Regions from separate parts of the Paenibacillus sp. FSL E2-8871 genome, predicted to be linked through region 1. Evidence: a T-box and tRNA genes for the amino acid it is inferred to sense, from the RefSeq annotation. Region 1 holds a T-box; the other holds one or more tRNA genes.
The links. The T-box of region 1 lies ahead of pheS (phenylalanine--tRNA ligase subunit alpha). A T-box ahead of a tRNA ligase gene usually reads a tRNA of that ligase, here a tRNA-Phe.
Positions count from the first base shown of each region.

Region 2: it encodes a tRNA-Phe, which carries the amino acid that the T-box ahead of pheS (phenylalanine--tRNA ligase subunit alpha) is inferred to sense. The anticodon was not compared.

Region 1 is NZ_JBBOBV010000001.1:6,480,385-6,483,799, forward strand. It holds gene NYE25_RS29015 (hypothetical protein) at 1-1,415, opposite strand, end outside; T-box leader at 1,685-1,971, shown strand; gene pheS (phenylalanine--tRNA ligase subunit alpha) at 2,032-3,066, shown strand; gene pheT (phenylalanine--tRNA ligase subunit beta) at 3,410-3,415, shown strand, end outside.
Region 2 is NZ_JBBOBV010000001.1:920,127-923,541, forward strand. It holds gene NYE25_RS04400 (zinc-dependent alcohol dehydrogenase) at 1-198, shown strand, start outside; gene NYE25_RS04405 (GNAT family N-acetyltransferase) at 448-777, shown strand; gene NYE25_RS04410 (GNAT family N-acetyltransferase) at 774-1,307, shown strand; T-box leader at 1,319-1,559, shown strand; tRNA gene NYE25_RS04415 (tRNA-Phe) at 1,613-1,685, shown strand; tRNA gene NYE25_RS04420 (tRNA-Phe) at 1,704-1,776, shown strand; gene NYE25_RS04425 (CD3324 family protein) at 1,888-2,154, shown strand; gene sleB (spore cortex-lytic enzyme) at 2,200-2,841, opposite strand; gene NYE25_RS04435 (YdhK family protein) at 3,018-3,415, shown strand, end outside.

The DNA of each region.
Region 1 (3,415 bases):
GCTACAAGCTGATCTTTGTCTGCCCAAGGTAGCCGCTGGATGTTCTCAAGCTTGACAGCAAATGTGCCGTGACTGTTCTCCACCGCGTATTCTGTATCCTGCCAGTTGTTAGTTTGGAGTGTGTAAGGAATCTGATAATAGGCCGTAGGAAAAATGATCTTACCCTCTACAGCGGGCTCAGTCATTTGCAGCTGTAGCGTTCCTTGAGCTATCGTTAGCGGAACTTCTGCACTGAGCTCAATTATTTTTTCTTCAAGGGGTTTGAGTGTAAGGTTTGCGAAAGCCTTCGTGTCCACCGGAAAGCTGTATCCTTCAGCGGCTTTAACGGTAAACTCATAAGCAGGCAAAGTAATCGCCTTGTTGCCGCTATTTTTTACTCGAAATTGCAGCGTCCACTTCGCGGTGCCGTTGTCGGCATAGACATTGGCGCTTTTTAACTGCGTCTCGACAGTATTATTGTTGATCGTAAGCTTCTTGATGACATTGCTAGCTACGACAAGATCTGGTGTGGTAGCAGCGGGAAGGTTATAGGTGACGATGGGCAAAGCTATTTTTAATGAGGTATCTTCTGCAGCAAACTGCAGAGTCATATTGTCTGTCTTCATATAAGAGGGAATTTCCGTCATGTAGTAGATCGTCTTTTTTTCCTGTGGCTGTACTTTGTAGTTACTGCTCGCATCATCAAGCGTTAATTCAAATACAGATCCTCCTGCAGATGCGAGGTATCCCATAAGTCCAGGATCACTTAGCACTTTGGTTCCTTGATTGGTTAAGCTCACACCTACTTTGGCGTATACCTTACCGTTATATTTGTAAATTTGCAGACTTTCCGTTTTGGTTGTTACGGGCTGATTATTCAAGGTTATCTTTTTACTTTGGCCTCTAGCGACCGCTTGTGAAAAAGCCACAGGCAAGGTGAAGGTCCCCAGCTTTTTTTGATAATCGGTACTGCTGAAATCCCAACCGAATACTGAAATCTTCACTCCATTTAAAGATGTGGATTTACCGACGTTTGCGTAATAGGTTACGGATTGACTGCTTTTGGAGGGAATAGATTTGATGGTTGCACTGCTGGTTACTGGGCTTCCTTGGATAACGGTTCCTCCGGCAGTAGTTACTTTAGAGAAATAGTCCACAAGATTGATGCTGCTTCCGCTCCCATTGTTATAGCTGAGGGTGTATGTAAGAATATTGCCGCCATCCTGAGTCAAAAAGCCAACATCGGTCAGTCTCACACTAAAGTTACTCTTTAAAGCTATCGAGCCGAGTTTATCCAGAGTGGATACAGTATTGGCAGTTGCTGTTTTTGTGGATGAAGTAGTCGTTGATGCAGCGTATGCTCCATACGCTGAAGCTTGACTCAGAACTGCTGCGCTAAGTATGATCACAGCTACTTTTGTTCTTCGTGCATGCATGTAATTCCCTCCCGGTATGAAAGTCCTTGTATTTTGAAGGTGATTTATGATTGAGTACAACCATGCCTTCTTAATAATGGAAATTATCAAGCTCCGCTGAACGTTAGCTGAAAAAAAGTCCCCAAAATGGCTCTGAACCTTAAAGCCAGCTTAAAGCCAGATAAAAATTGCCCTAATTATGCTTGAACTTGTCAAAACGACAGATTTTGCATATAATAAACAGACATATCTCTTGCATAAAAGAGATACCTGACAATTAGATTGAATTGTGAAATGCAGTGATGGAGAAGAGTACACAGTGCCTGACTTACAGGGAGGAGACGCCGGTGATTGAGAGCGTTTCTAGGATACAGAGCTGTCGAAGTTCACTCCGGAGCAGTTCCTTGAATTCCTTAAGATTGCCTTGTAAGGAAGCGTAGGGGAAACCGGTCACAGACCGTTATTTCTGTATAAAGTGAGATAGGTATCTGTCCAGCCAAAAGAGGGAATGAAGCTCTTAAGGGGAACAGATCAGCTTGTCTAACAAGGGTGGTACCACGGTCTTTTCGTCCCTTACCGGGAGGAAAGGCCTTTTTTTGTTGAACTAGACAATGATTGAAGGGGGCTGTACACGGCCATGAAAGAGAAGTTGGAAGCATTGAAGGTTGAAGCGCTGGCTAAGTTGCAGGAGGTTATGGATCCACAGGTTTTGAATGACCTAAGAGTGAAATATCTCGGTAAAAAAGGCGAGCTTACAGAAGTTCTACGTGGTATGGGAGGACTTAGTGCTGAGGAGCGTCCGGTTATCGGGCAAGTAGCGAATCAGGTGCGTAGTGCCATTGAGGAGATTATTGGAGCGAAGCAAGAGGCTTTTCAACAGCAAGAGACTCAGCAACGTCTACAGGCTGAAAAAGTAGACGTAACATTGCCAGGTCGCCGCATGCAGCAAGGGGGCGTTCACCCGCTTAGCAGAGTGGTTCAGGAAATTGAGGATATTTTCATTGGTATGGGCTACCGTGTGGCTGAAGGCCCGGAAGTGGAGACCGATTATTATAACTTTGAAGCCCTAAATCTGCCTAAAAATCACCCGGCACGTGATATGCAGGATTCCTTTTATTTAACGGATGACCTGCTTATGCGTACTCAAACGTCTCCGGTACAGATTCGTACTATGCAGGCTATGAACGGTGAAGTTCCAGTTAAAATCATTTGCCCGGGTAAAGTATTCCGCCGCGATGATGACGATGCAACGCATTCCTTCCAGTTCCATCAAATTGAAGGTTTGGTTATTGGAAGCAACATTCGGATGAGTGATCTGAAAGGCACCTTGCAGCAATTCGTACAAGAGATGTTCGGCCCGAATACAGACATTCGTCTTCGTCCGAGCTTCTTCCCATTCACCGAGCCAAGCGTTGAAGTGGATGTAAGCTGCTTCAAATGTGGCGGGGATGGCTGCAGACTGTGCAAGCAAAGCGGATGGTTAGAAATCCTTGGCGCCGGCATGGTGCATCCAAATGTTCTGAAAATGGGTGGCTATGATCCTGCTAAGTATAGCGGCTTCGCATTTGGTATGGGTGTTGAGCGGATTGCTATGCTTAAATACGGCATCGATGACATCCGTCATTTCTATAACAACGATATGAGTTTTGTAAAGCAGTTCAAGGGCGTTTAGATTTTTGGTGGGCGAGCTGGCTGACGGGTTAGGAGTAAGTAGTAATTGGGTTACTGATCTTGCTTAATAAAAGACTATTAATAGAAGGAACGGAGAGAAATTTTGGAACTGTAGAAGCGCCAGCGTTCGCCTTTATCCTCGGATTTCTACCGCGAGAAGCGGTTCTAATCAGGAAATCTGAGGATAACAGCGATCGGAAGTCCAATATTTTTCGTAGTGACTTCTCTAAATAGGACAGTTATGAAGCTTTGATCGAGTAATCCTAAATTGTACTACTCCCACAGGAAGCAGATCGAACGGCAAGTAGATAAATACATCTGAAACATAAAGGAAGTGAGCGGACATGAAA
Region 2 (3,415 bases), 5.6 Mb from region 1:
AGTAAAGAAGTTAACATAGTTGGAGCTAGTGGATACACACATGAAGATATTGTAAAGGTAATTGAACATATAAACGACAAGAAAACGAATATCTCTACAATGGTGACACAGACTTATAAATTAGAGGATATTCAAGCCGCCTTCGATAAAGCAATTGCAGCAAAAGAAACGATCAAGGTTATTGTAGATCTAACTTAATCATCAGTTAATTATATTGGAGTTCATTTGAGTGTAAAACTCAGGTGAACTCTTTTTATTTTAGAAGAATAATGACGTTATATAAAATTTAATTCTAATTGAACATGGCATATTACTAGTGTGTGGTCGTAATTATACTGAGTATGGAAGTGAAATTAGAGAAAAAACGTGGAGGTATGATGGAAATTAATCTTGTTCCAGTAACGTTTGAAGATAAAGAGGTAAGGGGATCATCGATGGAATCCATATTTGATTGAGCTTTCAGGAAACGTAGCTGGATTTGTGGTTGTTCTTTTTGAAAACTTAGATACAGACCCAGATCCAAATCATGTGGTCTATGACTTTATGATTTTGCAGAAATACAAGAGAAATGGAATAGGTACTGCTGCCGCAACTAAAACATTTGATCTATTTAAAGAAGCTAAATGGAAACTAGCTAAAATGGAAAATAATAAACCTGCCATTGTTTTCTGGCGAAAAGTGCTTAAAGATTATACAAAAGACAACTATACAGAACGTTATTTGAGTGATCTCCAAAAATATATTCAAGCATTCGATAGAAGGGGGAGAACGAAATGAATATCACCGTAACATTAACTGACAGCACAACAAAGTTTAAGATTAACAATCTCTACCCACTATACTTACACGATCTATCAGAGATATGGGGGAACCTTCCTAATCAATACGGGGTATACGAGGATAATGAAACACAGACGCTGAATGAACAGAATAAAGTGTTCGACATATGGTGGGAGAAGCCGGGGATTTTATATCCTTATTTAATAAAAGAGGATGGAATTCCTGCTGGTTTTGCATTAGTAGCCACACCACCTCATACACCACCAGGTTGTGAATTTTATTTAAACGAATTCTTTATCCTCCGGCCCTTTCGAGGTACGGGAATCGCTGAACGTGCGGCTAAGGAGGTATTTAATCTTCATATTGGAAAATGGGAGCTACAAACCAATCCCACAGCTACAAATAGGAGAGCCCAGCATTTTTGGAGAAAGACACTAAAAGAATATACTGGTAATAGCTTTCAAGAAGAATGTAAGAAGTCTTTTGATGATGAATTAAAGATGATTTTTAATTTTTGTAATGGATAAAGCTAATCAAAACAAATGCTTTGATGGAGAAAAGTAGTTCAATACCTCTTTACAGGGAGGAAACGCCGGAGATTGAGAGCGTTTCTAGAGAAAAGGGTTGATCGAAGTTCACTCCGGAGCAGTCCCTTGAAACCATTGTTGGCAAGTAGAGGTGTACCGGTGTTAACCGTTAAATATTTAAGTGAGAACATTTCTGCTTGTTGTACAGAATAGTTCTAATTTAGGGTGGTACCGCGGCTCCTCGTCCCTTTTCGGACGAGGGGTCTTTTTGTTTCCATTTAGAAGAAATAATTGTATCCATGTAAGGCTTGGTAGCTCAGTCGGTAGAGCATAGGACTGAAAATCCTAGTGTCGGCGGTTCGACCCCGTCCCGAGCCATCTTAGCTTTAATAGCAAGGCTCGGTAGCTCAGTTGGTAGAGCATAGGACTGAAAATCCTAGTGTCGGCGGTTCGACCCCGTCCCGAGCCATCTTAATTTTAATAGTAAGCTTTCTATAAAAACAGCCTGTCCGACCATTATGGTTAGACAGGTTGTTTGTTATTTCATCTTAATTTGAGAAGTTTAAGGAGTAGATTAATTATGAAATATGTAAATGCAGATACAGTCTTCCCTAAAGAGTTACTACAAGAAATACAGAAATATATAAACGGTGGTATGGTCTACGTTCCAAAGCCTGAAGAATTACATGTGAAATGGGGTGAGAAGTCAGGGAGTAGAAAATATTTGGAATCAAGAAATATTGAGATCTGCCTGAGGTTTGCTGCTGGTGCAACCGTCGACCAGCTCTCAGGTGAATACTGTCTTTCTAAAGATAGTATTAAGAAAATTGTTTATACTAAAAAATAGCCGGTCAACCGTAGGGTTGACCGGCTATTACATTTATTTAAAGCGTTAACTCGCAAATATATGCTTACCAATTTTTAAGTTCTGAGGACGAGTCCAGATCCATGCACTAGTAGCTGTATCTGGATTGAAATAATAGATCGAATTGTTTGTTGGGTCCCAACCTCGGACAGCATCAAGAGCAGCTAAATAGGCAGTCCGGTTTGGAGTAAGCCAGTATTGACCGTCAGATACGGCTGTAAATGCGCCTTTTTGAAATACAACGTTTTTAATATTGTCTGGGAATTGACTAGATTGTATGCGATTCATAACTACAGCACCAACTGCGACTTGTCCTTTATAAGGCTCACCACGAGATTCACTATAAATGACTTTCGCCAGAATATCCATTTCCTCAATATTAAGCGTGTATTTTTTTAGAGCATTCCATGTTTTTGTACCAGTAACTCCATCGGCACTTAATCCGTAGGCTTTTTGAAATTTAGTAACGGCAGCTTTCGTTTGTGCTCCATATACACCATCTAAAGGCTGAGTATAGAAATTCAGAGTTTTTAATCGATACTGAAGATCCCACACATCTCCAGAAGAACTCCCTACGGTTAATACCGGAGCAGCACTAGCAGAACCGATCATAGTAGCCATACTTACCAGACCCAAAAGAAGCAACAAAGTGAATATTTTAGTCTTCATTGTAGTAGCCTCCTTTCAGAAAACATTATAAATAACCTTCAATAACTGAGACAACACTCATTTATTGGTAATCTAATAATCCATTTTACATTTTCGAAAATACTTCATTAGGTTTGTGATCCTATGAAATGGGTAAATAAATAATCAGAGGCACATCAACTTCGGAGGTTTTATATATGAAAAAGCAATTATATCTATTCATAATCGCAGCTGCACTCACTCTAAGCGCATGTGGTAATGAAAATAGCTATGGCAATAAGATAATGGAAGATACCTCACATTCCAATTCAAGCAACGTATCTGAAAATTTGAAAGTGGCAGAGAATCCTACTTTTAAAATAGGAAGTAAAGCGATTATCCAAGCGGACCATATGGAAGGTATGAAGGGGGCTACTGCAACAATAGTTGGAGCTTTTGACACCACAGCGTATATCGTTTCTTATAGACCTACAACAGGCGGATTTCCAGTTACAAATCACAAGTGGATTATTCATGAAGAAATCAAAAAAGCAGCTGACAAACCCTATGAATCCGGCTCGGAAGTCATAATGGAAGCTGACCATATGAAAGACAT